Regions from separate parts of the Sporosarcina sp. Y352 genome, predicted to be linked through region 3. Evidence: predicted binding sites of a transcription regulator. Region 3 holds the regulator's gene; each other region holds the start of a gene.
What was found. Region 3 encodes CtsR, which represses protease genes until heat stress. Its sites were predicted from a motif close to ATGGTCAATAAAGGTCAAACA; they were not measured.
Positions count from the first base shown of each region.

Region 1: the regulator CtsR is predicted to act here: its motif matches at 5,775-5,795, upstream of clpP (ATP-dependent Clp endopeptidase proteolytic subunit ClpP).
Region 2: the regulator CtsR is predicted to act here: its motif matches at 7,495-7,515, upstream of AC1TO6_RS17540 (ATP-dependent Clp protease ATP-binding subunit).

Region 1 covers NZ_JBXCJE010000008.1:138,036-148,158, forward strand. Annotated here, with positions in the region: gene AC1TO6_RS14545 (LemA family protein) at 1-188, opposite strand, end outside; gene AC1TO6_RS14550 (DUF2935 domain-containing protein) at 497-1,306, opposite strand; gene AC1TO6_RS14555 (DUF3231 family protein) at 1,494-2,000, shown strand; gene AC1TO6_RS14560 (manganese catalase family protein) at 2,781-3,350, opposite strand; gene AC1TO6_RS14565 (spore coat protein CotJB) at 3,366-3,632, opposite strand; gene AC1TO6_RS14570 (spore coat associated protein CotJA) at 3,629-3,835, opposite strand; gene AC1TO6_RS14575 (hypothetical protein) at 4,304-4,483, shown strand; gene AC1TO6_RS14580 (hypothetical protein) at 5,167-5,325, opposite strand; tRNA gene AC1TO6_RS14585 (tRNA-Arg) at 5,613-5,684, opposite strand; gene clpP (ATP-dependent Clp endopeptidase proteolytic subunit ClpP) at 5,878-6,486, shown strand; gene AC1TO6_RS14595 (HPr family phosphocarrier protein) at 6,652-6,909, opposite strand; gene whiA (DNA-binding protein WhiA) at 6,946-7,893, opposite strand; gene AC1TO6_RS14605 (gluconeogenesis factor YvcK family protein) at 7,919-8,902, opposite strand; gene rapZ (RNase adapter RapZ) at 8,907-9,797, opposite strand; gene AC1TO6_RS14615 (NUDIX hydrolase) at 9,794-10,123, opposite strand, start outside.
Region 2 covers NZ_JBXCJE010000013.1:56,187-66,309, reverse strand. Annotated here, with positions in the region: gene AC1TO6_RS17560 (sigma-54 interaction domain-containing protein) at 1-1,013, shown strand, start outside; gene speB (agmatinase) at 1,143-2,132, shown strand; gene AC1TO6_RS17550 (MFS transporter) at 2,473-3,903, shown strand; gene AC1TO6_RS17545 (DUF2935 domain-containing protein) at 4,208-5,038, shown strand; gene AC1TO6_RS17540 (ATP-dependent Clp protease ATP-binding subunit) at 5,293-7,419, opposite strand; gene AC1TO6_RS17535 (gluconate:H+ symporter) at 7,648-8,985, opposite strand; gene AC1TO6_RS17530 (DinB family protein) at 9,598-10,092, opposite strand.
Region 3 covers NZ_JBXCJE010000005.1:208,455-218,577, reverse strand. Annotated here, with positions in the region: gene AC1TO6_RS10925 (hypothetical protein) at 1-288, shown strand, start outside; gene AC1TO6_RS10920 (histidine kinase) at 343-528, shown strand; gene AC1TO6_RS10915 (biotin transporter BioY) at 662-1,258, shown strand; gene bioB (biotin synthase BioB) at 1,260-2,264, shown strand; gene AC1TO6_RS10905 (GNAT family N-acetyltransferase) at 2,300-2,884, opposite strand; gene AC1TO6_RS10900 (hypothetical protein) at 3,091-4,791, shown strand; gene AC1TO6_RS10895 (CtsR family transcriptional regulator) at 4,994-5,464, shown strand; gene AC1TO6_RS10890 (UvrB/UvrC motif-containing protein) at 5,566-6,051, shown strand; gene mcsB (protein-arginine kinase McsB) at 6,041-7,129, shown strand; gene AC1TO6_RS10880 (ATP-dependent Clp protease ATP-binding subunit) at 7,348-9,822, shown strand; gene radA (DNA repair protein RadA) at 9,901-10,123, shown strand, end outside.

The sequences.
Region 1 (10,123 bases), on a different contig from region 3:
CCTTTAACCGTATTGACCAAATTCGGAATCAAATCAAGTCTCCGTTGTAATTGGTTATCGACTTGTGCATATGCCGAGTCCACATCTTCTTCAAGATTGACGAATTTGTTGTAACTTGGAACCAGTATCATAGCGAGTATTGCAAGTATAATTCCAATTACCACAATCGGACCTAAAATCTTCTTCATTTTTTCACTCCTATTCGTTATTTACTCTTATTTACCCTGTTCCATAACGTATTGAAACTTTTTCCTACACTCCTATATACTCCATCTCCCTACGAAAAGATTCACCTAATATTGAAAAGCCGCAAAAAAGTATACGTACGCTTTTACTAAGCATACGTATACTTTTTTTGGATATTATAATTGTGTACAGTTTTTATCAACTATGTAAAGGAAACTTCTGCATCTCCTCGTTGCATAAAAGAGAGATTAGCAAGACCACTCAATGAGGTTGAAACCATCTCTCATTTTTCAAAAAAGTTAGATTTACATTACGATTCTGGCCGCGGTTTCGTGGGATCTTCTTTCGGCGGTGGAACACTGGTTAACTCAGCTAATTTCATTAAATAATACGTTTCTTCACGCGCCATATGGTCGGCCATTAAAGGCGTGAGCGTTCCGAGCGTTTCCTTTTTAAGCTCCATCTCTTCTAATTCTTTAAGGAAGTTTTTAAATATCTTCATTTCTAAGTTAACGTCATTGTGGAACCTTTCTAATGCAGGGAACTTCATCACATTCGCGCGTAAGAAACCAGCCATTTCAATTGCTTTCAAATAAAAGGCATCCCAGTCTTTTTTGAAATTACGACTTTTATTTTTGAGCTGCGCCTCAACCGTGTCCAAATTTGAGTCTAGCGCCCCTGCGTGACCCGTAGCATCCAGTAACCATAAGAGATCGTGATGGAGCGGGTGAACAGCTGGTGGCATCTGTCCTTTTTCAAGGCATGAAAACAATCGAATGGCTTCCTCTACTTCATTGACCATATGGTTGATAAAGGATGGAGATAATGAAATTTTTATATTCCCAATTAAATGTTCTTGAATCAAAAACAACTTAAATGTACGAATCTCTTCACTGGCTATCTTTGATTGTATTAAGACTGCTTGTAGTAATCGTACATCTAAAGACTGTCTTGAATTGTTAAGCAGTTCGTCAAATTGTGTAATAAAGTGACTGGCTGTCTTAATTTTCTCGATTTCAGTTGGTGCCAATGAATCGTGAATGAAACGAGCGTGATCTCCCAATATTTGAAGCCAAAAGTGAAGTTCAAACACTGCTTCTTCTTCAATTGTTCTCGGCAAAAAATCCCCTCCATTTATCTCTACTTTCATTTGTATGAGGCAGTAGGTTTTATTATGAAAACCACAAAACTAATTCCAATTCACCATATCGCTCTTGAGACAACCAAAAAGAACCTTGTCATTTTGAATAATTTTTCTTTAGTAACACATAATAAAAGTAGGAAATAAAAATAAAGGGAGTGCTTTTGTGGGAATAATGGATGGAAACCCGAAAAATGAGCCGATGCATTATGGAGAAGTAGTTGGAACGTGGGCCTATCTCGGCGCAAATAATGGATTAATTAGTGGTTATGAATTATTTATTAATCACGCAGGTGATAAGGATCTCATTAAGCTTCTACATGAGGCTATCAAAATGATGAAAAATGAAAACGATGATCTGTTAAAGTTATTGAAAGTCAATGGAGTCACGCCACCCCCTTCGTTACCTGAACGTCCTAATGCAAGTGCCGAGGAAATTCCAGTGGGCGCAAAGTTTTCGGATTTAGAAATCAGTGCGGCCGTTTCCATTAATGTTGGACAAGGACTTGTATCATGCAGTGAAGTTATGGGGCAATGCCTTCGAGAAGACATCGCAGTAATGTTTGGTAAATACCATACAGAAAGAGCCTTTTTCGGTGCAAAGATGCTGCGTCTCAATAAGGAGAAGGGTTGGCTTGTCTATCCACCACTTCATAAAAGTAAAGCTGAATAAATGAAACCCAAATTCAAAAAGGCGATGGTCATTGGACCATTGCCTTTTTGTTATACATTTATACGTCTGTTGATTAACCATATATTTGCTTAAACGCTAGTGAGAAGAGCTTAAAACCCGCTAATTTCACTGGACTATTTTCGATCCGCTATCGGCGAATTAATCATTGCAGTTTTACCGACAGGGCAAGTGTTGCTAGAAGTGACTCCGTCACTTCTAGCAACACTCTTTTCGGTGATCCTGTTGTGAATAAATGCCTGTCGCGTTCCTACAATATTCAAGTGAAAAATGCAGTTGCTTTGAAAGAAAAGAATAGATTACTTTCTATAAAGAGTGTAAGTGCCCGAAGATGCAATTTCGGGCACTCTGGCACGTTGTACATTGTGTTTGTTGCTATACTCTATAAGAAAGTGACGCTTCCTTAGAATAAAAGTAGGGACACTATAGAGAAGGCTTGAGCGGTCAAAATTGTATCTTTGACCGCCTCTCTCCTAATAAGAAGCGATCTATTCTTTCGTCCCGAAAAGCTTCGGCACTACTTGTACTAGTGTCTTTGGAGAGCGGCGGGTGAACAACCACCATACTATTACCGAAAAAGTAAGTAGGTATGCGACTTTGTCGCATACCTACTTACTTAGACCTCTCGATAAGCGTATAGAAGTTGTTCAATTCAAAGCGATCTAAAAGCAACTATACATGTAGTGCCCGATGTCTGATCAAATTATTTACTGGTTATTTTAGTTAATCAACAAGTGATAAACTTACACGCATTTCTCCGTATTAAAAAACCTTTTTACGATCGCGTTCATCTTTTAACATTTCAACAGCTTCTCTGAATCGTAAGGAGTGAATGTTTTCTCTCTCCCTTAAAAATGCCAATGAATCATTGATGAGTGGATCATCTGAAACGTCAATCAGCCATTGATAGGTTGCTCGAGCTTTTTCTTCCGCTGCAATATCTTCATACAAATCGGCAATCGGATCGCCTTTTGCTTGGATATAGGTCGCGGTAAACGGTACACCGCCCGCATTTTCATAGAAGAGAGCATGTCCGTGGTTAACAAAATGCGCGCCTAGTCCAGCTTCGACAAGTTGTTCAGGTGTAGCATCTTTCGTTAATTTATACATCATTGTCGCAAGCATTTCTAAATGTGAGAATTCTTCCGTTGCGATGTCATTCAAAAGACCTATCACCTTACCTGGAACCGTATAACGTTGATTCATATATCGGAGCGCAGCCGCAAGTTCCCCGTCTGCACCTCCGTATTGCTCCATCACGTACTTCGCAAGCGTTGGATTACACGTACCTACCTCAACCGGATATAACAGTTTTTTTTCATAGACCCACATAGCTAATCTCCCTTCTCATCGTTGCCATGGCCATGGTTCTTGATTCCAGCGCCAGCCGATTTCAATGGCCTGTTTTGATGGTATGGATGTCAGAGATAAGGGTCCGTATTTATTTTCATATTGGCGCCGTACATTAGCAGCTTCTTTAATTGCTTCCCGCCACTGATCTAGCGCTTCAGCGTCATCAGGATGGGTATCAGTGTACAGCGTTAGCTCCACGACAACAAAGTCTGCCTGCTGCACCATCAACATCATATGGCGTTCTTCTTCAAACGCGTTCATGAAATCCCCTCTTCCCGTGAGAACCCATCATCAAATGCTGGCCAAAGCGTTCCGCGACGCAATGCTTCTGCAGGAGAATACTGAGGAAGACCAGGCTGCTGAAAATTCGTAAAAATCTGCGGAGGTAACACGAAAGTCTTTACCAGTATAGGTGGACATGGATCTAGCGGGGAAACGAACGGTTTATAACTTCCCCGGAACATCGGACGTTCCAATTTCATCACTCCTCGAAATATTGTATGACGGGAACGTTATTTTGCTACCATTGCCTTTGTTTAGCTAAAGGTAAAGCCAATGTAATGATTAGAATAAGTAAGCAGAAAATAACTCCGAACAAAGTGATTATTAGCCAATCCAAATAAACACTCCTTTGTCTTCAGGAAATACGCCCAGTGACACTTAGTATATGTAGGTAAACGAATTTTGTTAAAAAGGAATTGAAGTAACTATGAGAATCTAAAACTTAGATCAAAACAAAAAAGTTAGGCAAAAATCGCCTTCTTTTTTCCATTTCAAATATGCGCTGCTTGTTCTTCGCTCCAAAAAGATAAGAACTCTATTTGAGATGCATAGTAAGCGCGTTATTGGAGATTCTAAAGTTAATTAATGACTAAATGGTTTCACTTCAATGCTTGACGACATTCGAAATTACAATAGGAGGTTCTACAATAATGACTAATCAAAACATGAACACGAATGCAAGTGCTGACAAGAAAAAGAAAGATACAACTACTTTTACAGCCTATGGAGATCCTGTAAAGTCCTCTTCACCTACTATTAATAATGATTTTAAGAAAGCAACTTCCACAATTGCTGAAAGCACTCAGAATGGAAATAGTCGAAAAGATTAAAAACTCCATGACCATCTGTATTTACAAAATCAGCAATAGCTGATGAATTTGCTTTTATCATAATTTAATTTTCAACGCTAAACTTTTCTCGTACGAGCTATTTCCTCGTGTTCCAAGTGATCGCAAACCGTCTGGGCTATTAATTTCACAACTGATTACGTTTCCACTTATAGAGACTTTACATTTTCTAGTTGAATTTTTACGACTGATTCCATTTTCATTTGACAACGCACATCTAAAAATTGTGTTTCAATCATATATTCACGGTTTTCCCCATACAAAAACCTCCACTAAATCATTCAAAAAAGTGCATTTATCGTGGGGCTTTTATTGATTAACTCAAATTCAATTTGATTTTAACCATTGAGTATACTTTCACAAATACTTAAACGAAGTCAGTAACACCATTAGCAAGCAACTGTACAAAGGTGGCAGCAAGTCCTAAAACCTCGAAACACTAGAACGGATTGTAAACGCCATGAAGACGCTCGAACGCAACGGTAAGCTGTACGGAATAAACGATATTCTGACGATTGAATAATAAGGATAACCGAAAAGGGCTACGCTTGATGGCGCGGCTCTTTTTATGTCGTGCGATATCCGCATGGCTAAACGAAAAAAGCCTGTACTTGATTGCACTAGGCTTTCCGCTCCTTATATATGAATCCATTTGATGTCGTACCTTATTCTTTCGCTAACTTTTTTGCGTGCGTGTCGTAATACTCTACCACCACATCCACTTCGACTTCCGGCTCTACTTCCGGTGTAAATAGCCATATGACAAATAATACGCCAAACGTGCCACCCCATACCACTACCCAACGCTTGTACCACATTTTCAATAAAATAACCCCCAATGAAATTTTATTTTGGCACTATTCTGATTATACACACTTCCAAATATTCCCGCTATAGCGAAAAAACTGTATTTATAGGGGATTTGGGCGGCCGGGTTTTCGACTGCTCGCCCAATCGCTTTATTGACTTCCGCTAATAGCGATGCGTTCACTGTTTTCAGACAACGAAAAAACCCCCATTCAAAATACGTATTTTCTACGTAAATGAAAGGAGGTTAGCGGAGGTCGCGTAGTGCTTGCGACCAATAACGTTGTTGCAACGTCACTTTAAATGCCCTCGGCGAGAATCGAACTCACATCTTAAGCTTCGGAGGCTCACGTGCTATCCGTTGCACCACGAGGGCGTTGCCTTATTATATAATGTTGTGTTGTAACAGACAAGACTAAGTATACTAGTGCGGCAACACGATTGCAATGCTTATTTTAAAGCGTTATATTTGACCTTCGTTGACCATACTATGTATGATAAAGTTACAGTTGAAACGATATCTAGTTTCAATAGACCTACAATCTATCCACCTTGAAGGAGGAAATGGAATGAATCTAATACCTACAGTAATTGAACAGACTAGCCGAGGTGAACGTGCTTACGACATCTATTCCCGTCTATTGAAAGACCGTATTATCATGCTCGGAAGTGGAATCGATGACAACGTTGCGAACTCTATCGTTGCTCAACTTCTATTCCTAGAAGCTGAAGATCCAGATAAGGACATTTCCATTTATATCAACAGTCCTGGAGGAAGCGTTACAGCTGGAATGGCAATCTTTGATACGATGCAATTCATCAAACCTGACATTCAAACAATCTGCATAGGAATGGCTGCATCAATGGGATCGTTCCTACTCGCTGCCGGTACTAAAGGTAAACGCTATGCGCTTCCTAATGCTGAAGTTATGATCCACCAACCACTTGGAGGAGCACAAGGACAAGCAACAGAAATTGAAATTGCTGCTAAGCATATCTTATTCATTCGCGAAAAACTGAACTTGATTCTTTCAGAGCGTACTGGGCAACCGGTCGAAGTTATCGCGAAGGATACGGATCGCGACAACTTCATGACAGCTGAACGTGCAAAAGAATATGGCTTAATTGACCATATCATCACACGCAGTGATATGAAAGACGCACCTAAAACAAAATAATTAGTTTGAAAGCCGATTTTCCATTTTTGGAGAATCGGCTTTTTTATTTACTAAACTGGTGATTTCACGGTGAGAAACGAATCTTCTTCCCGATACCAAAGCTTTTTTCTGAAAAGAAAAAAACCGCTTCTACATGTCTTCAGACAGCAGTAACGGCGAGTTATATTAATTTTCGTTTCCAACCAGATTGACAAGTGATTCTAAAGCTTGTTCTTCGTCATTTCCTTCTGCAATTAGTGTTACACTTGTTCCTCGTGCAATGGCAAGACTCATAATCCCCATTATACTTTTCGCATTCACTTGGCGTTCGTCTTTTTTCAAAAATATATCCGCCATAAATCGATTTGCCTCTTGAACAAAAAGGGCTGCTTGCCGTGCTTGTAACCCCGTTTTCATCTTCACTTCAACTGTTCTTTCTGCCATGACAGTATCTACTCCTCTCTTGGTCCGACATCGGATTCACCGACTGCCGAGTCCACCACTGCGAAGGTTTTCCGCAATTTCTTCTATTTTTCTTAAACGATGGTTTACACCTGACTTGCTTACCATTCCGCCCGTAACTAATTCTCCGAGCTCTTTTAAAGTGATGTCTTGATTGTCCACCCGAAGTCTTGCGATTTCTTGTAGTCTTTCAGGTAGTTCCGCAAGGCCGATTGTTCTTTCAATGAACTTTATATTTTCAACTTGGCGCTGTGCAGCTCCTATCGTTTTGTTCATATTCGCTGTTTCACAATTCACAAGTCGATTCACACTGTTCCGCATATCCCGTATAATCCGTACATCTTCAAACTTCATTAAGGAAACATGCGCACCGACAATACTTAGAAAATCCGATATTTTTTCGGCTTCCTTTAAATACGCGATATATCCTTTTTTACGTTCAATGGATTTTGCATTCAAATGGTATTTGTTCATCAGATCGACTAGGTCTTCACTGTGTTCTTTATAGATTGAAAAGATTTCAAGATGATAGGAAGACGTTTCCGGATTATTAACGGAACCACCTGCTAGAAAAGCACCTCGTAAATAAGCGCGTTGACAGCATCTCTTTTTCACCAATTCCTTTGCAACCTCATTTTTGAATTGAAACGTACCCGTCAAGATGTAAAGGTCTTCAAGAAGATCTTTCGCACCGTTTCGAATTCGACAAATATAAACATTATTCTTTTTCAAACGCATTTTTTTTCGGACGAGCAGTTCCACTTTATATGGATACAACCTTTTCAAATTCGAATAAAGCCGTCTGGCTATAGCGGCATTTTCAGTTTGCACATCTAGACTCAACTGCTTATTGGAAAAGGATAGTGCCCCATTCATCCTGATGAATGCTGCGACTTCTGCTTTTGTACAACAATCATCTGCTTCTATCTGTGTCATTTCTTTCTTTGTTTCTGATGCAAAAGACATGATTCTTCCCCTTTCTCGGCGACAATCAGGTCTGTTCCGTTTTTATCCCATTTTCCATATAATCGATAAGCCATTTAGCAACCTTTTCAGAGTCATGTATTATATTACCCTCATAGAGTAGGCCGATGTCTTTTACTACAATATTCGGGACAAGTCGTTGCAACGATTCAATGTCATTTTCGACAGGCCAAGGTGGTCCAGTCAATTTCTTGCCCTGTTGCAACGATGGAAGTACTGTGCCATTTAATAATACTGTATCAATAAATGCTTCGCCTGCATGATCATACAGTGCCTGGACATGCTCTGAGGCTGTATAGCGATAGGTCTCACCTGCTTGCGTTGCCAAGTTACTAATGTATACCTTTTTCGCTTTACACCCCAGTACTGCTTTACGTATCGCCTGAACAAGTAATGTCGGTAAGATACTCGTATATAAGCTGCCCGGACCAATAATGATAAGATCAGCCGCTTTAATTGCCTCAATTGTTTCAGGTAACGGTTCAACTTCTTGAGGTGATAGATATACCCTTCGAATTTTCCGTTCGTATACAGGTATTTTCGATTCGCCTGTCACGATTGTACCGTCTTCAAGTTCTGCATGCAATGTGATTCGCTGATTTGCAGCAGGCAATACTTTCCCTTTTATGTTAAGTACCCGACTCATTTGCTCAACAGCACGGGCGAAGTCACCAGTGATATCCGTCATTGCGGCCAACATTAGATTCCCAAGGGAATGGCCTTTTAAATCTTCTGATATTGAGAAGCGATACTCGAACATTTCCTCAATAAGTGGTTCAACATCTGAAAGCGCTGCCATTACTTTCCGGATATCGCCTGGAGGTGGGATATCGTATTCATCCAAAAGCCTGCCCGAACTCCCGCCATCATCAGCGACAGTGACGACCGCCGTTAAATCGACAGGATGATATTTCAATCCGCGTAATAACGTTGACAATCCGGTTCCGCCACCGAAGACCACCACTTTTTTTATATGCTTCGATTTCGGCATAGCGTCAATCCTTTCTTTTTTCAATATCCCTATGCGTAATGAGTGTCCGATACTCCTCTTTGAACCGTGTTCCGAAAAACTCGGCGAGTGTAACAGAACGGTGCTGCCCCCCGGTACAACCGAATGCAATGACAACTTGTGATTTTCCTTCATTTTTATATTGTGGGATCAGAAACTTAAATAAATCTGTCAATTTTTCAATTAACATCTGTGTATCGTTCCATTTCAGTACATAGTCGTAGACTTCTTTCTCTAGACCGGTTTTCGGTTTTAAGTCCTCGATATAAAAGGGATTTGGTAGGAAACGTACATCAAACACGACATCTGCATCAATCGGCATTCCGTGCTTAAAGCCGAATGACAGGAAATTCAATGTAAAACCTAAATCTTCCTTAGAGGAGAATTCAGACATGATTTTTTCCCGTAATTCTCTAGGCTTTAATCCTGTCGTATTGAATATTGAACGAGCACGTCCTTTCATCTCAGTCAATAGTAGCCGTTCCTTTTTAATACCGGTTAGGGGTAATCCACCTTCCGATAGCGGATGCGAGCGTCTTGACTCTTTATAACGTCGGACTAGCGTTTCGTCGTTGGCATCGAGGAATAAGATTCGGGAAGATACGCCTTTCATCTTCAATAAATTATCTAGTGCACCGATGAGCGAATCAAAGAGATCGCCTCCCCGCGTATCCATAACAGCGGCTATCCGTTTCATACGATTCTCCGATTTCATCATCAAATCCAGAAACATAACAAGCAGCTCTGGCGGTAAATTATCGATACAATAGAACCCCAGATCTTCGAAACTCTGCACGGCTACTGTTTTACCGGCACCTGACATTCCCGTTATGATAACTATTTCAACATCGCTGTTTGGCTTCCCAATTTCGGTCATTTCCCATCACCTTCCACAGAATTCTGGATTACTTCTTTTAATAGTTTAAATTCTTCGGTGTAAAAGAACGTCCCGTATTGTATACCCTGCTTGGAAACCGCATATAGCAAATTTGTGCGGTCTCCTTCCGCCATGGGAAGCGTCTGAAGGCTTTCAACAGAATGCCACTCAAGCACGCCTTCAGTGGTTGTTTCAAAAAGTTTACCACTGAAATCAGTTGCAATGAATGTATGAAGCATCCATTCATTTTTCACGTGTTCCCCCGTATCATCAGTAATCACCATCGTATAAACGCCTTTTAAATATGAGTTAACCGGCTTTGCACC
Region 2 (10,123 bases), on a different contig from region 3:
TTGATTATCTAAAAAAGACAAATGACGAAGTTGCTAAAAGAATGGTTTTATATGAAAGAGAAATTGAAAAGATAAAAGATTCACAGTCCCCCCTTTCCCACAGTGACTCCGGTAAAATGAGGCATGTTTTCAGCATTGTCGAAAAGGTGTCTAACCTAGACGTTTCCGTTTTACTTCAAGGAGAATCAGGAGTTGGAAAAAACTACATAGCACAGAAAATCCATCAAACTTCCAATCGGAAAACCGAGCCTTTTATTGAAGTAAACTGTGGTGCCATTCCCGAATCCTTAATTGAATCAGAGTTATTTGGCTATGAAGAAGGCGCTTTTACTGGCGCAAGAAAAGGTGGAAAAAAAGGTTATTTTGAAGCTGCTGGGAAAGGCACAATATTACTTGATGAGATTTCTGAGCTACCTCTTAATCTCCAAGTTAAGCTTTTGTCTGTACTTCAAAATCGTACTGTACAACGGGTAGGTGGAAATTTAATCATTCATCTAAACTGTCGAATCATCTGTGCAACGAACCAAGATTTACAACAACTTATTGAGGAAAAACGATTTAGGGAAGACTTATATTATCGCATTAACGTCATCAAGATTGCTATTCCACCTTTGCGTGAACGAAGAGATGAAATAAATATACTCACATCAGAACTGTTACATGAATTCAATGAAAAGCACAACCTACAAAAAGAGCTTTCTACAACGATGATCTCTTGGCTAAGTAAACAGGAATGGCCGGGTAACATTAGGGAACTACGAAATTTCATAGAACGTATTTTAATTACTTCAAATGACAGGATTGTTGATGTCGACCAAGTTGGCATTGCTTCTGCACAACAAGAGGATATGACGTTAGATCAATATATCGGAATGATTGAAGGAGATTATATTAATCGGATGTATGAAAAGTACCCAAGCAGCACTAAGTTGGCTAAAAAATTAGGAATTAGTCAATCTACCGCCAATCGAAAAATCAATCAATATATAGCGAGCCAGCTTAGTCAGAGTTGACTAGGCCGACTCGCAGAACCCACTCTCTTGGTGTTGGCATGGAACTTGCAATACTGTATAGCATCAAGAAACAAGCGCTTTCATAGCCCTCTTTCTTGAAAATACTATAGAACACGAGGAGGAACTATGATGAATAATCAAAATGAAAAACAATTTCTTAACCTACCGTTTACAGGTATTTGCTCGTTTGGGAAATACCCGATTTGTACAAGTCTGGATGAACTAGACGCAGATGTGGCGGTTATCGGTGTTCCCTACGATATGGGAACACAATGGAAATCAGGAACTAGAATGGGTCCACGTGGAATGCGAGAAGGTTCTACATTATATAGTTTCGGATTAGAAGGTGCCTATGATATTGAAAAAGATATTATGTACTTAGGTCCCGACTATAAAGTAGTCGATTGCGGAGATGTAGATATCGTACATGGTGATTTGGAACAGAGCTTCGACAATGTTGAAGAATCTATTAGAAAGATTGTATCCAAAGGAGCAATTCCAGTCGTAATGGGTGGAGACCATTCTATTACCATTCCTGTAGGTAGAGCGTTGGATTCCATTGGGTCGTTCCACGTCATTCAAATAGATGCACATTTGGATTGGGCAGATCATCGCTCGGGACAAAGATACGGACATGGTAGCACGCTCCGTCGTCTAGCGGAAATGGACTACGTCGACAAAATGTTCCAATTCGGAATCCGTGGAATTAGTAGTAGTAAAAAAGAAGATGTAGATGCCGCTCGGGAATATGGCAGTGTGATTTTATCTCCACGCGAAATGAGAAAAATGAGCATTGAATCTGTACTAGACCTAATTCCTGAAGGCGATAATTATTATGTAACAATTGATATCGACGGATTAGACCCATCGTTGGCACCCGGAACAGGCACTCCTTCTCCCGGAGGATTGTACTATGATGAAGTGAATGAATTGTTAGAAGGTATTGCAAAAAGAGGAAATGTCATCGGTTTTGATTTAGTCGAAGTCTCTCCTCCATATGATCCAACTGGAATTACCAGTCAAGTAGGAGCAAGACTCATTCTAGATTTCATCAGTTTCATTTTAAAAGAACAAGAAAATAGTCCGGAGCTAGTTTCGGCTATGCACGCAAATAAGTAAATGTAAATTTGATCATGTAGAGGAGAGTGTTCGCACCTTCCTCTATAATGTTATATCGACTCATAGATTTTGAAACAAAAGAAGAATCTCCTTGCCTATGTCAACCTTTTTCACATTCGTTTTCGTCCCTAATACCTGGATATTTCCAACTATACTTATCTCAACTAACAACTCGATTCAATAAACCGAAAAGTTAGGAGAGACCTTAGCCCTAAAAGCAAAGCCTAAAAGAAACGTGTGGGTAAACATAGAATTTAACCATTTCTTCATTATAAGAATTGGAAGCGCTTTCCCTAGCAAACACAGAAAAAGACGTATACAAAATTAGAGGAGGTTCACTATGGAAGCAACTAATAGAGGTTCAAACAAATTGATTTTTGGTATCGTGCTAGCCGTTCTTACGTTTTGGTTGTTTGCTCAGTCAATGGTAAACATTATTCCAGCAATTCAAGCAGATTTAGGTATATCACTCGGAACTCTAAATATCGCTATTAGTATAACCTCCTTATTTTCAGGTATGTTTATTGTTGCGGCTGGCGGTATCTCAGATAGAGCAGGCCGTAAAAAACTGACTTTTTTAGGATTAAGTTTAAGTGTTATTGGCTCTTTGTGCCTTGTTCTAGCACAAGATGCTCCACTTTTAATCGCTGGGCGAATCATCCAAGGTATTTCTGCAGCATGTATTATGCCGGCAACCATTGCTTTAGTTAAAGCCTACTTTGATGGAGCAGACAGGCAGCGTGCACTTAGTTATTGGTCATTCGGTTCATGGGGTGGAGCCGGTGCTTGTGCTTTAGTAGGTGGAGCCATTGCGACGTATATGGGATGGAGATGGATTTTTGTCCTTTCAATTGTTATCTCTTTACTAGCGATGTACTTACTAAAAGATATACCAGAAAGCAAGGCTGTCCAGTCTATCAAATCGAAATTTGATTATACGGGTTTACTCATTTTCATTTTCGTAATGCTTGCATTGAATTTAACAATTACACGTGGGCATGAGTTTGGTTGGACGAGTCCACTTACAATCACTTTAATAGTTGCAACGTTAATTGGAACCGCCCTATTCTTTTTAGTTGAAATAAAGAAAAAGAGTAAGTTCATTGAGTTTTCTTTATTCAAGTCTAAAGCATATACAGGAGCTGTCACCTCTAACTTTTTACAAAATGGAATTGCCGGAACAGTTGTGGTTGCGAATACGTATGTGCAATTAGCACGAGGATTTACAGCCTTTCAAACAGGTTTACTAACGATTGGTAATTTAGTTGCTGTGCTCATAATGATTCGCGTGGGTGAGAAAATGATGCAAAAAGTGGGCGCAAGAAAACCAATGATTGCAGCAGCAATCATTACTCCCCTTGGAATCAGTTTAACAGCGTTAACATTTTTGCCTGACTTAGCTTACATCATCACCGTCTTCCTCGGTTTCATGCTTTCAGGTATAGGGCTTGGATTGTACGCAACGCCTTCTATTGAAACCGCTGTGGTAAATATCCCAGAAGATAAAGTTGGGGTTGCTTCAGGTATTTATAAAATGTCCAGCTCACTGGGCTTTTCATTTGGTATAGCGATTTCAACAGCAGTTTATGGTGCAATCTTGCTCACCGGAAGCATAGAGTTAGCAGCAGCTGCCGGGATCATGGTAAATATGGCTTTTGCTATCCCATCCTTAATCTCTATAATGTTAACAATTCCGCACAACGAGGGAAAAAAGGTAACCAAGCTTGCAGCGGAGAAAGTTGAGACTAAAGAAATATCTGTTCTGAATTGAGGTAGGCTTGAAAATCTCTCTTTTCACTGGACTACTTTCAGCCCGCTTTCGGCGGATTAATCACGACGAATTTACTAAGGTTAGAGTGTGGATAGATGTGACTCCGTCACTTCTAGCCACACTCTTTTCGTTAATTCTGTTGTGATTAAATGCCCGGAGATGTAATTTCGGGTAGCTTTCAGTGTATAAATATATAAAAATAGTTACCTACACTTACTGTATTGAAGCCAACTGTTAGTCAGTTATAACACGTGTCAAATTTTTCAAGTAGCCAAACTGCATCATTTCAACTGATCTCGAATACATTGACTATGGTGATAACTATAAGGGGAGTGAATGGCCGATTCCGACATTTGTAACGCAATCATTGGATGAGATTCGATTTTGGTCACGGATTATGAAAGAACATGCTTTCTTTTTAAGTCTTGGATTTAATGCAAGTGATACACAACTCATTCAAGAAGCAAAGCAATACATTGTACTGTTTGAACGCATCGAAGAGCAGATCAGCGATTACAATGAAACAACAGATCCTGATGTCATTAGACAACTAAACATTCAAGTCTACCAAGCGGCAGCTTCTATTTGGGCTTATAAACGAAAAGTACTTGGATTGATATTAAGTTGCCAAATTATCTCCAACAATTTCCCTTTACTAGTTGACCATACGAGCCGAGAAGCTGCCTATTTCGCTAAACGATTGAAGGAATTAAACGAAGGTAAGCTGAAACCTTTACCAGAGGCAATTATTAAAGAGAATGTGTTTTTCTTGAAAATAATGGCGGATCATTCAAAATTCATCGGACACCTGCTAGATCCTTCGGAAAGAAAACTTGTCGATCAAGCACGAGGGTTCAGCCATGATTTCGACCAACTTCTTTACCAAGCACAGGATTTAGATCACATGCGCCCTCAGTCAGAAACACAACCACTTTTAGAACAATTTTTAGACCAAAATCGTGTTTCTGTCGTATCGTTACGCGATTTCAAAAAAACAGCACGTGATTTAATTGAAGCCTGTAAAATAAAGAGCAATATACCCGCCCTTCTTGCCGACCATGTATACCGTGAAGCGGATCACTTCCTTCAAATTATTGATGCATTCGATGAGCATCTTACGACACAACAAGCTTAATGCCTTACTATGTATTAAATAATGCTTGTTACACAATCTCAAAATCGAATTCAATTCAACTACCCCCACTATGACTTCTGTATAGATGGGAGTAGTTATCGTGCCAATAAATAGCCGGCAATTAATGGCACACTGAGTTATTCCTTCTTTAACCAAATTGTTGAGTACTTTACCTAAAATGAAAAAACTGTCAACCAAACGGATTTGGTTGACAGTTTTCTTTATATTAGGAGATACCTGTGTCAAACATATAGTTACACTATGTTAACAACAATCTCTTCCTCTACGAGATCGACACGGACTTTTTCAACATGCTCTTCCAAAATAATATCTGTTAATGGATCTTCAATTTTATCTTGAATGACTCTACGAAGTGGTCGAGCTCCGAACCGTTTATCGTAGCCTAGTTTGACCAATGCTTGTTTTACTTCTTGGGAAATCGTGATATCAATATTATTTTCTTCGATTGTTACTTGTAAATCAACAAGCATTAATTCCACGATTTCAAGTAGATTTCCCTCTGTTAATTCGTTAAATGAAACAATTGCATCGAAGCGATTGAGAAATTCAGGTTTGAAATAATCGCCTAACATTTCTAGCATCGTAACGGATTCATGTACTGTTTTATTGAAACCGACACTCACTTTTTTGTCGCCTGTTCCAGCGTTACTTGTCATAATAATAACCGTATCTTTGAAACTGACTGTCCGACCATGTGAATCTGTTAAGCGGCCATCCTCCATAATCTGAAGGAACATATTTTGAACGTCTGGATGCGCTTTTTCAATTTCGTCAAGGAGTAATATTGAATAAGGATTCCGGCGTATTTGTTCTGTTAATTGACCAGCGTCTTCATGCCCAACATAACCTGGAGGGGAGCCAATAATTTTAGACACCGCATGTTTCTCCATATATTCACTCATGTCGAGACGGATTAACGTGTCACGTGAACCAAATAATTCTTCTGCTAGGACTTTTGTGATTTCTGTTTTACCAACACCCGTTGGACCGACAAATAAGAAGGAGCCAATGGGACGGTCTTTCGATTTAAGTCCCGCACGGCTACGACGGATTGCTTTTGCAATTTTATCAACCGCTTCTTCTTGACCGATGACTTTTTTATTGAGGTTTTCCTGAAGACCTTTCATTTTCACCTGTTCTGCCGCTTGTAGTTTTGTCACAGGAATTCCTGTTTTCTCTTCGACAATTAACTCAATATCTGCAACAGTAACTTCTATTTTTTTAGCTTCCCCATTTTGTTTCGCTTCTTCCAATTGTTTACGTAATTGAATTTCTTCATAACGTAAATTTGCCGCTTTTTCATAGTCTTCCAATTCTGCTGCTTGTTCTTTTTCTTGAATGATTTCGCCTAGACGCACTCCAAGTGAATCTGAATCCGAATTAGGGATGACGTGTGCAAGGTTTAAACGTGACCCGACTTCATCCATCAAATCAATCGCTTTGTCCGGTAAAAAGCGGTCCTGAATATAACGTTGTGATAAGGTGACAAATGCTTGAATCGCTTCATCTGTATAGTGTACTTCATGGAAGTTTTCGTAACGTCCTTTTATTCCACTTAAGATTTTAATCGTATCTTCTGCCGATGGTTCCTTGACGATAATCGGTTGGAATCGACGTTCAAGTGCGGCATCTTTTTCGATTTGACGATATTCTTTCAATGTCGTTGCCCCGATGAGTTGCAAGCCTCCCCGTGCTAAGGCTGGCTTCAAAATATTACCGGCATCCATTTGCGATCCTTCTGTTGAACCCGCACCAACGAGCAGGTGAATTTCATCAATGAATAAAATAACATCTGTCCGGGCTTGAAGTTCTTCAATGAGTTGTTTCATCCGCTCTTCAAACTGACCACGAATGCCTGTATTGGTAACAAGTGAAGCAACATCTAGTAAGTACACTTCTTTATTCTTTAGTTTCACCGGTACATCGCCTTCATGGATTTTTACTGCGAGCCCTTCGGCGATTGCTGTTTTACCAACTCCAGGCTCACCAATTAGCACTGGGTTGTTTTTATTTCTTCTATTTAACGTTTCAATGACGCGTTTCACTTCTTGATCGCGTCCGATGACTGGATCAATCTGTCCATTTCTTGCATCATTTGATATATTTTTACCAAGTTGGTCTAACAAACCGTTGCCGTGACCTTCTTGTGTTTGCTTTGTTTGAGTTCTTGCCTGTTGGCCGCCGTTAGCTTGGGAAAAGGGATTCGCATTGTTGCTAAATGACGGCATCTTACCTGCTTGTAATTGACCTTGGATTTCTTGAAAGCATGGATGACACATATTAATGTGCATACCTTGCTGATTTACTTGAAATCTCAAACTCATCGTCGCTTCGTTTTTATCACAATGTTGACATTTCATATTCTATTCCTCCCTCAATTTTTCATTTATCTATCTTTCCTGACTTTGACTATATTTGATCTATGGACTTATTATACACTGACCTTTTTTGACTTTCAAGAAACTTGCTTACATATCCTTGAATATTTTTAATGAAGACTACTCGTAAAATCAGCTTAGCCACATGATCTTCAAATAAAAAAACTGTCAACCAAATCCATTACCGTGGACTTGAATGACAGTTTTTTATTAGATAAACAAGCTAAGCAGTAGTACAACACCAAGACCAACGACTGAGGTCGTGAATAATAACAGGCCCCAGGTTTTAAACGTATCTTTAATGGATAAGTTAAAGTACTCTTTAAACAACCAGAAGGATGCGTCATTTACGTGAGTAATTGTATTACTTCCTGCCGCTGTTGCTAAAACCATTAATACAGGATTCACATCAAATGTATGAATTAGCGGACCCACAATACCTGCAGCAGTAATTGCAGAAACAACACCCGTCCCCGTAGCAATACGTAACATTGCAGTAATGACCCAGGCCATAATTAATGGCGATACACTTGTATTTTCCATCATTCCTGCGATGAAGTCACCAATGCCTGTATCCAAAATGATCTGTTTGAAAGCTCCACCAGCACCAACAATGAAGATAATCATCGCAATACCTTCAATAGCACCTGAGAACGAATTCATAACTTCCGGCATTGTTCTACCTCTGCGTATGCCGAATACATAAATGGCAACCAATACAGCGAGAATCATGCTAATTTCGGCACTACCAAGGAAATTAATAATTTGATAGAACATCGTTCCTTCTTCTATAAAGAAATCCAAAATCGTTGCCGATGTAATGATGATTGCTGGCAATAACGGTACAATTATACTTACAGCAAATCCAGGCATTTCATCTTCAGCAAATTCTTTCGGCTTCTTCAACATTGGTGGTACAGGACGATCCAAATTACGTAGCATTCTAGGTAAAATAATACCTGCTGCAATTACTGATGGAATGACTACGATCAGTCCCAATATGTAAACCATCCCCATGTCTGCACCATAAGCCTCAACAAGTGCAGTTGGACCAGGTTGTGGTGGGAATATACTATGCGCCATTGTAGCCGAGGCAACCATCGTGATACCTAAGCGTAAATATGGAATTTTTGCTTCAATTGCAATACTGATGACAAGTGGTGCCAATATGATAAACGCCACTTCATAAAATACTGAGACACCAAAAATGGCACCAACAATTAAAATTGCCCATTCAACATTCTTTACGCCAAACTTGTTTAATAAGGTAGAAGCTACCCGTTGAGCAGCACCGGAATCCACCATTAATTTACCAAGCACAGCACCCATTCCGATAATGATTGCCAAACTTCCGAGCGTTCCTCCAAAACCTGTCTTTATCGATACGACGACCATATCTAATGTTAACCCGTTTAAAATACCTACCAGTATCGCTACAATCAAAAGGGCAAGTACACTATTTAGTTTTACCACAATGTTCAAGTAAAGGAGTAGCGCTACCCCAAGAGCTACCCAAATAAGCGGTAAATAAGTTATAATCCAATCCATCTTTATTCTCCCCCCAAGTCTACTTGCAGTTTGTTCTAATAGCTTCGAATCGCTTTTGCGCATGTGGACTGACATTTCTAATTATTGATGGTCAGTCAAGCACAGTAACCTTGTAACCGCTTACTCCAAACCAATTAATCATTACTTTCGATATTTGCAGATTATCATGCATAATTTAAGCGTTGCTTAGCATTACACGCCAATAGTAGATAACAACACAAATACCTCTCTTCGATAGAAAAGCTCTTAACTCTCATCTATTTTAAGATAAAACGGTTTAGTAAACCGATTTACTTCACTCAGTATATAATGAAAGTGCTTTCAATATCAAATAAAAATTCAATTCTGTGAAATATCCTCTCCTCATGCTTGGCTCTTTTTCATTTTTACTATGTATCTAAAACTTTTTTCACCTAATATAATTTCCGAATTAAGGAAATATCAATCTACGAATTTGCGGATGAACTTGGAATTCCGTTATCGAAAGAGAGTAACTGCAAAAGAGCATCGGCAAAGTACTCCCGATGCTCTTCTTCAATGCAAAGATTCTTCTTACCGGACCACTGCTCCACTTGACCAACCCATGAATGCTCGTCCCCTGGCTGATGATAGTCACTCAACGTCCATTTCAATTGTTTTTTTCAATTGTTTCAAGTGACGTTTTTCATGCAATCCGACAAATAGAAACCATTGACTCAATGGAATTTGTCCAAATATCGGATGTTTGAGTGATTTATCACGGAGCACTTCTTTTGTGCTTGTTTCATACACATCTAATAAGAAGATACGGGAATGATAGAGTTCATTTTTCATTTCTACTTTTGATTTATACTCTTTTGTCGGAACTGTAAACTCCGGTGCTTCCACTTTAATTAAGCGATTCGTAGACAATGCTATCGGTTTTTTCATACATTTTAGACTATCGGGGTTATTAAGTTCTCTGGCAATATTAGTCGCAATCACTGTTTCCATTCTCGCTAGGTGTTCGAAGATTTGTTTTGGAGACCATCCCCCATTTGAAGGTATTTTATTGAACTGCTCATCTGTCAATGGATCAATTGCTTTAAATAACTCTTTTCGAATAACAGTATTTTTTCCCAACACCATTTAATTTGCTCCTTTTATTACCCCGAAAAAC
Region 3 (10,123 bases):
GGCAATATGGGTGCCGGACAGGTGCAACCGGTCGTATGCCCAACGCAGTATCGTTGTCACGATCAATTTGTTCCACAAGAAGTACCTTTTATCCATCCGATCGTTAATGTGAATCGGGTTCATACCGTTCAAATTCCGCGTCACTATTACACAGAAACGACACAAGACGTTATGGGTCAAACACTGCCCGCCCAACCTGGTTATGGTCCGGGCATGGATGGCTATGGTCCGCAAGTAGGCGGTATCGGTTCACGGCATGGCTGTGGAAGACGTCGTCGTCGTAGATAAGGTAGTGTTATGGTAGAATAAAACTACCATAACTCTATACAGTAGGTGAATTTGTTGAAAGCTTTTAAATTTGTCATTCCCATTATGTTACTAGTTGGCGGATTCGGCTGGATGAAGTTGACGAAAGAATACCAAGAAGTGCCCGAGTTAACGCGCTTGGCTATCATAATCGGTGCGATGATTGTGAGCGGGGTCATTTCTTACTTTTTATTTCCAAAAGATGAAGGCGAAAAATCCTAAATTCGATCGATGGCGAATATGCTGTCGGTCTTTTTTTATGCGCATTTGTGTTAACCCTTAATAATATTAGGTTGACACATAATGTGTTATCTACTATTCTATTAAAGATAACACAAACTTAAGGGGTGTACTTATGACAACAGTTGCAGTAAAAACAAACAGTAAAATTGTAATGAGCCCACTAACACTTGTCTACAGTGGCATGTTCGCAGCACTGATGATGATTGGAGCCAATATTACAGCATTTTTACCATTTCTTGTAGTTGGCGGAGTACCGATTACATTACAAACCTTTTTCGCGATTCTTGCAGGACTTATTCTTGGCAGTCGCAGAGGCGCGCTGGCAATGACGGTCTACATGTTCATCGGGCTTGCGGGGGCGCCCGTATTTGCAAGATTCGGAGGCGGTTTTGGATCGATTATCAGTCCGACATTCGGATTTGTCGTCTCTTTCATTTTCGTTGCATTCATTGCCGGAAAAATTGTTGAGAAGAACGGAAAGCTTCATGGATATATTATCGCGGCACTCGTTGGAATGTCTGTGAACTATCTATTTGGTACGAACTGGATGTATTATGCCTATAAGTTTTGGGCTGCGGCTCCAGATGCGTTCACGTACAAAGTGGCGTGGTTATGGATGGTTCCACCATTGCCGAAAGATATTATTCTTGCAGTTCTTGGCGGAATGTTTGGACATCGTATGTATAAAGTATTGAAAGTGAGGCGCTAATATGACGAAGTATACTGATTTAGCTGAACGTGTTCTAGAAGGACATGTCTTAACGGATGAGGAAGCACTCTCCATATTGGATAGTCCTGATGAGGAATTACTCTTACTCTTGCATGCGGCATATACAATTCGGAAACAGTATTATGGGAATAAAGTGAAACTTAATATGATAATGAATACGAAATCGGGCTTATGCGCGGAAAACTGCGGGTATTGTGCGCAGTCGATTATTTCGACAGCGCCAATCGAAAAGTATTCCATGATGAAAAAAGAAGAAATTGTAGCGGGTGCGACAAGGGCGGCCGAATTGAATGCGGGAACCTACTGTATCGTGGCGAGCGGTAGGGGTCCTGTGAATCGTGAACTCGAAATCGTTATTGATTCTGTGAAAGAAATTAAGTCGAAGCATGAACATATGACCGTTTGTGCATGTCTCGGACTTTTGAAACCGGAACAGGCAAAACGATTGAAAGAAGCCGGCGTCGACCGCTACAACCACAACATTAATACTTCAGCTGAGCACCATGAAAGTATTACGACATCCCATACATATGAGGATCGTGTAAATACAGTGGATCTTGTGAAGGAATCGGGTATTTCACCGTGTTCGGGTGTAATTATCGGTATGCGTGAGACAAAACAAGATGTCGTTTCCATGGCGCGTAGTCTGTACGCAATGGACGCAGATTCAATTCCAGTCAATTTTTTACATGCCGTAGATGGCACGCCCCTTGGTGGTACGGACGAATTAACACCACGTTATTGCTTGAAAGTACTGTGTTTGTTCAGGTTTATCAACCCTACAAAAGAAATTAGGATTTCAGGTGGGCGAGAAGTGAATTTACGCAGTCTACAACCGTTTGGTTTATACCCAGCAAACTCAATTTTCATCGGAGATTATTTAACAACGGCTGGACAGGAAAGCGATTGGGATCGTAAAATGCTGGAAGACTTAGGATTCGAAGTAGATTTGGAACCTTTGGAGAAAGAAATGATTAAGGCATAAAAAATGGACTTCCCATTCCAAAGGGAAGTCCATTTTTATTCGGATGTATCGAAAGGTTGAAGAATATCGCGTTTGCCCTTCGTGTGAAAAACAAGTACTTTATCGGTCGGGTCGTACTTTTGACCGTAAAAAGTTTCATCTTTGTATGTGTGAATTTCATCGTACGTCTGAGTCATTGCGTTGTAGATTTCTTCTTCGCCTGAATCAGTAGGCGACCAGTATAAAATTTCGAGCACTGTGTTTTCACCCGTAGCCAGAGAGCGGCGGTTATAGCCGATGCGCTGTGCATGTGAGAACGCTTCGCGTGAGTAAAACTTAAGTCGTTTAGCTGTATCTGTATCTTCATAGTCGACTGGCTCCACTTCTAGGAGGATCGGTTTATTTTTGGACTTTAACATTGTCAACAATTTACCGCCAAGTCCCATACCGCGTGATTGTGTGGAAACAAACAAATAATCTACGAAGATGAATTTTTCGAACTCAACATACATGAGCACATGATGTGGTCCTTCGTCTTTTTTGTAGACACTTTTCTTATCCAACAGCAACGCGTCCATATGTTCCTTTGACTTCATCTCTTCAACGGGGAAGTATTCATTTAACTTCTCGTACCAATTCAAAATGTATTGCCTCCAATGGTTTATTTACTGGATTGTAAGACCGAGGAAAAAAGAAGGGCAAGAAAAATCCTCTATTGCTCTGTTTACCCATATATTCAAAATGATAAACTTTTTTCATCTTCAATCCGAAAAATGAAACTATTTTGCTGATAGTCCGTATACTAACTATCAGCAAAAAATATTCAAGATGGAAAAGGGTGTATTTTATGCTTAACTTACTATTATTTTCTATAATTACGGGCGTTGTATTCAGTTTATTAATCGTACCTTTTATCCTCAGCAGTCAAACGAAACGTGTCACAGATGATGCGCAAACGCCGATTGCCTTCAATAGAGGTGCCGCAATAGCTACAGTAGCGATTATCTCTGCTATTTTGGTATTTTTGTTTTACTATTTGACTAATATGGATCGCAACTGGACGTCGCTTTGGATTGCGTTTCTAGTCGTTACACTTCTAGGAGCCATTTCCGCTGGCGGTAAAGATCGTAAAGTGAAAGGTATTTTGTTCCTGGGCGCACTTGTGTTTGGCGTTTATATTTTAAGTGCTCCGCTATTCAATGCCGATAAGAAATACAAAGCGGTTGAGATGGACCAGAAAGTTGAAATCACAGCTTTTGACGAAACGAAAACGCCAGCAAGTGTCCCTCCGAAATTTGCAAGAAATAAAATGAAGAAAGCGTTCGGGCAAGTACCGAATACAAGTTATTATGAACTTGGCAGTCTGCAGATTCAAAAAGTAGATGGTAAATTCGTCTACATTGCACCCGTTGAGTTTTCTGGCTTTTTTAAATGGCTAAATGCGGATACAACTCCGGGCTATTTCACGATGAGCGCGACGGATTCAGCAGATAATCCTAAATTTGTGGAAGCAGAAATGGCTTACACGCCATCGTCATTCTTCCATAAGCAAGTTGAGCGTCATATACGGATGAAAATGCCGAACCTCATCTTTTATGGAGATGTACAACTCGAAATTGATGATGAAGGAAAGCCGCATTATATACGTTCATACGGTGAATTCATCAGCGCACGTAATGGTTTTGACGTAAAGGGAATTGTAGTCGTTAATCCTGAGAGTGGTAGTGTGAAGAAATATTCGCTAAAAGATGTTCCGGAATATATTGATGGCGCTGTTTCACCTGAAGCTGTCAGTTTGCAGAACAGCTATTTCGGTAACTATATCCATGGTTTCTGGAATTCAATCATTGGGAAGAAAGACGTTAAACTACCGTCTGATGAAGGAACAGAGGCGAATGTCAGTCCAATCTTCGATGAAGATGGCCATATGTATTACTTCACCGATTTCACTAGCCCGAAAGAAGGCGTCGATTCGATGCTAGGCTATGCGTTGACTGACGGGAGAACAGGTATAGCCACATATTATACAGGTAATCTAGAAGAGTCCTATATGGATTCTCAAGGAGCACTTCAAATCATAGAAAAGAAATTCATAGAAAAGAAATGGTCGGGAGAAATGCCAGTCTTGTATAACTTCTACGGAGAAGCTAGCTGGTTGACACCGGTACTCGATTCAAATGGATTCCTACAAAATTACTTCATCGTATCAGCAGCGAATCCGGAGATTTCGGTCTACGGAAATACGCCAAATGAAGCGTTAAAGTTATATAAAACAGCTCTTCAACGCGGAAGTAGCAGTGTGGATGGCAGTTCAGGCGCCGAAGAGGCGAAGGTGGCGGTAACTGTCGTGCGTGTCTTTAAAGAACGCGTTGGCGACTTTACACTGATTTCATTTTTAGCGGAGGATGGACGTAACTTCATCGTTTCTTCTGAAACTGTGCCGCTTGCCATTTATATTCAAGCAGGCGATAAACTTGCCGTAACGTATTTAGAAACGGGAGAACTATTCTTGCCGGTCAAAGAATTGACGAATGTTAGCGTGGAATAGAGGGTAAAGGAGTGTAAGGCTATACGCCTTGCACTCCATTTTTTTGTTTAGAGACTAAAAGAACACCTACTATGCCGATGCTAAGGGAATCCCCTCCTTCTTGGTGCATATCGATTGCAGTGCGAACAGAGAGTCCTGTACAATCAAGTCAAAGATAGTCAAAGTCAACGGCTTATTCCCCCAGTAGGAAAGAGGTGAGGACATGCGAAACATTTCCGACATTATAGAAGGATATTTGAAGGCAATAATCGAAGAGGAACAGTGTGGAACGATTGAAATTAAGCGCAATGAAGTTGCAGAAAAATTCCAGTGCGTACCATCGCAGATCAACTACGTCATTAAGACCCGTTTTACAGCGGAAAGAGGATATGCAGTTGAGTCTAAGCGAGGTGGCGGTGGTTATATACGCATATTCCGCGTGCAGGCAAATTCTCGTAAAGAATTAATTGAACATATTCTAGAGGGTATCCAGTCAGGAGCCTCCTTTACAATGGCCCTGGATGTCGTCTACAGACTAATTGAGGAAGACGTTATATCTGAGCGCGAGTCAAAGCTTATTCTCGCCGCTGTCGATCGAACAACAATCCATCAGCCACTTCCCGAACGTGATATTATACGTGCACGTATTTTGCAAGCGATGCTTTTGACGCTCATTTACGAGCAACTAAATTGATTGATAATCTAACTGATTTGAGGTGACTTTCAATGATATGTGAAAATTGTAAAGAACGGCCCGCATCCGTCAGCATCACTCAAGAAAGCGTGGTCGGATCCATGGAACATCATTTATGTGAGAAGTGCGCCTTCCAATCACATACATTAATTTTTGATCCTAATCAGGAACCGCTGTCGATTCAACAATTTCTATCGCACTGGTTTAGCGGTTCAGAATCATTCCAGGAACAACAGCCGGCAAGAGGGGAACAGTTGACAGGACCTGAATGTCCTTCATGCGGTTTGACGTTCCCGAAATTTCTCGATATCGGTAAGTTTGGCTGTGCGGCCTGTTACGACACGTTCCGCGAAAGCCTTCCATATGTTTTTGGGAAACTGCACAACGGACGTTCATCACATACGGGTAAAATCCCAGTGTCTTTTAATGAGCTATATGCCGTTAAAAAGAAGATTGATGAGATTCGGGTCAAAATGAAAGATGCTGTAGAAGCCGAACGTTTTGAAGAAGCAGCAGAATTACGTGACGAAGCGAATACACTCAAGCAACACCTTTCACATGGAGGTGAAGAAAACGATGTCGATTGAAAAGTTCATGCGTAATGCGGTAACCACCTGGATGACAGCTTATGGAGAAAACTCAGATATCGTATTATCTACGCGGGTTCGGCTTGCACGTAATTTAACAGGCTATCGTTTTCCAATCGCCATCACGGAAGAAGAGGCTATGGCGGTTGACAGGGCGGTTACAGGCGTCTTGCTTGATGCTGTAGAAAACGGGTATACCTACACCAAGATGTCGGAACTTCCAGCACTGGAACGACAAGTGCTCGTTGAGAAGCATTTAATCAGTCCGCAACTTGCAGCACCTAATAGGCACGGGGCTGTCTTGTTATCGGAAGATGAGACGGTGAGTGTCATGGTCAATGAAGAAGACCATATTCGGATTCAATGCATCTGTCCAGGGCTCCAGCTAGAGGATGCCTACAAAAAGGCGGACCAAGTAGATGATTATTTGGAAAAAGAACTACCATACGCGTTTGATGAGGATTTCGGTTTTTTGACAAGTTGTCCGTCAAATACGGGAACCGGCATGCGCGCATCAGTTATGATGCATTTGCCGGCACTTACCATTACCAAACAAATCGAACGTATTATTCCGGCTATTTCGCGACTTGGCATGATTGTCCGTGGAAGTTATGGAGAGGGAAGCGAAGCGCCAGGAAATATCTATCAAGTATCAAATCAGACAACGCTTGGTAAAACGGAGCAGGAGATATTGGAAGACCTCAGGAACATTACATCTCGCCTGATTGCTCATGAACGTAAGTCACGGGAGTTGTTACTTGCAAAGTCACGGATTTCACTTGAGAACAGGCTATTTCGTTCGCTCGGCACAATCAGCTATGCACGTCTGTTACCGTCAGGAGAAGCCGCTCGATGTCTGTCCGACGTCAGGCTCGGAATCGATTTAGGTATTATCCAGGACGTTGATGTGTCGATCTTAAATGAGTTGATGATATTTATGCAACCGGGTTTTTTGCAGCAATATGCGAGTACGGAGTTATCCCAGGAAGAACGGGATATCTTCAGGGCAAAATTGTTCCGCGAACGGCTTAACGTGGAAAGAACAGTGCCGCCGGTTGAAAAAGAAGCGGAAGAGTGAGCAACTATTTTGCACATTATCTGAGGTTTCTGTATAGTCAGGTCAAAGATAGTCAAAGTCAATTTCTCTAATAAAGGAGTTCTGACGTTACCAGTTGAATACGTATAATTAGGATGGTTGTTTTATCGCTCCATTCTAATATTTATAATTCAATTGAGTAATGTACGAGTATTTGGGGAATTGATTGTATATATATAGATAGAAGGAGAGGACTGATTATGATGTTTAACCGATTTACACAGCGTGCACAGAAAGTATTGCAACTTGCACAGGAAGAGGCAATTCGAATGAAACACGAGTCCATCGGCACAGAACATATTTTGCTAGGGCTAATCCGTGAAGGCGGGGGTATTGCCGCGAAAGCACTTGAAGCGATTGGTGTGAACTTTGAAACAATCGTACAAGGCGTGGAAAAACTTGTCGGAGCCGGAACAAAGGATGTCGGTCCCATCGTTCACTACACACCTAGAGCAAAAAAAGTTATTGAATTATCCGTAGATGAATCACGCAAACTTGGCCATTCCTATATCGGTACGGAACATATTTTGCTTGCACTTATTCGTGAAGGTGAAGGCGTTGCAGCGCGAGTATTGAATAATTCCGGCGTTAGCTTGAACAAAGCGCGTCAGCAAGTACTTCAACTGCTGGGAAGCAATGACAGTTCAGCAACAGGTCAAGGGGTCTCTAATTCTGCCGCAACACCAACGTTAGATAGTTTGGCACGTGATTTAACAGAAGTGGCACGTGAAGGCTTGCTAGATCCGGTTATCGGACGTAGCAAAGAAATCACACGTGTTATTGAAGTATTGGCACGCCGGACGAAAAACAATCCGGTACTAATCGGAGAACCGGGTGTCGGTAAGACAGCAATTGCGGAAGGGCTTGCGCAGCAAGTCATTAACAACGAAGTACCTGAAATCCTTCGCGACAAGCGTGTTATGACGCTTGATATGGGAACAGTTGTCGCAGGTACGAAATACCGTGGTGAATTTGAAGATCGCATGAAAAAAGTAATGGAAGAGATTCGCCAGGCAGGCAATATCATCCTGTTCATCGATGAATTGCATACATTAATTGGAGCAGGAGGAGCGGAAGGTGCAATCGATGCATCTAATATCCTGAAACCGTCGCTCGCACGCGGTGAATTGCAATGTATTGGTGCAACGACACTGGACGAATACCGTAAATATATTGAAAAAGATGCAGCGCTTGAACGACGTTTCCAACCGATTCAAGTCGATGAGCCAACTGTTGATGAAACAATCCAGATTCTATACGGATTGCGTGACCGTTATGAAGCGCATCACCGTGTGAAAATTACGGATGCCTCAATTGAAGCGGCTGCAAAAATGTCGGATCGCTATATTTCCGACAGATTCCTTCCGGATAAAGCAATTGACTTAATTGACGAAGCGGGCTCGAAGGTTCGCCTACGTTCATATACAACACCACCGAACTTGAAAGAGCTCGAATCGAAACTAGAAGCAATTCGTTCTGAGAAGAATGCGGCTGTACAAAGTCAAGAATTCGAAAAAGCAGCATCTTTCCGTGATAAAGAACAGAAGATGAAAGAAGAACTTGAAACAACGAAAACTGACTGGAAAGAAAAGCAAGGTCAAAAGGAATCCGAAGTAACAGTTGAAGATATCGCTGAAGTTGTAGCGATGTGGACGGGAATACCTGTCTCTAAAATTGCAGAAGCGGAATCCGCCAAATTGCTCAATATGGAAGAAATGCTCCATGAACGTGTTATCGGTCAAGGTGAAGCAGTTACAGCTATTTCCCGGGCAATACGCCGAGCGCGTGCAGGCTTGAAAGATCCTAAGCGTCCAATCGGTTCGTTCATATTCCTCGGTCCTACAGGTGTCGGGAAGACGGAACTTGCAAGAGCGCTTGCAGAAGTCATGTTCGGTGACGAAGACGCAATGATCCGCGTCGACATGTCCGAGTATATGGAAAAACATTCGACATCACGACTTGTCGGTTCACCTCCAGGTTATGTAGGCTATGAAGAAGGCGGACAGTTAACAGAGAAAGTTCGACGTAAACCCTACTCAGTAGTCCTGTTGGATGAAATCGAAAAAGCGCACCCGGATGTATTTAACATACTACTGCAAGTACTGGAAGATGGAAGATTGACGGATTCAAAAGGACGCACAGTCGATTTCCGTAATACGGTTATTATTATGACGTCCAACGTAGGTGCACAAGAACTCAGGAAAAATCGTTATGTGGGCTTCAATATTGGAGACGCAGGACGTGATTACGAAGGCATGAAGTCGGCGATGCTCGAAGAGTTGAAGAAAGCTTTCCGTCCAGAGTTCCTAAATCGTGTCGATGAAATGATTGTGTTCCATTCTCTTGAAAAAGATCATTTGCGTGAAATCGTCACACTTATGTCTAATGAGTTGACTAAACGTCTCGTCGAACAAGATATCGAGCTTGCATTAACGGATGCTGCGAAATTGAAAATTGTTGACGCGGGTTACGACCCTGAGTACGGTGCTCGACCATTGCGCCGTGCCATCCAGAAACACGTCGAAGACCGGTTGTCCGAGGAACTTTTAAAAGGTACAGTCCTCGTAGGTGGTAAAGTCCTCGTCGATGTGGTGAATGAGGAGTTTGTCGTCAAGGTTGGCAAAGATGCTGAACAAACAGAGGTCGCAGAAAAAGAAGTAGTAATCGAAAAATAAAGAGTGAATTGGATAGCCCATCCTTAACCCGCTATTTTGGGGGAAGATGGGCTGTCCTTTTCGTATTTGGAGGATTCCATGGCTAAAAGAAAGGTAAAATTCATGTGTAAGTCATGTGGATATGAATCACCGAAGTGGATGGGCCGCTGCCCGGGGTGTGGTGAGTGGAACATGATGGAGGAAGAAGTTGAAGCCGCTGTCCAAAAAGGTCCGCGCGGCGCATTTCAACATACGGATACAGTCCGTCATAAGGCGCTACCAATTAGTTCGATTGAAATGGTTGAGGAACCAAGAATCGGAA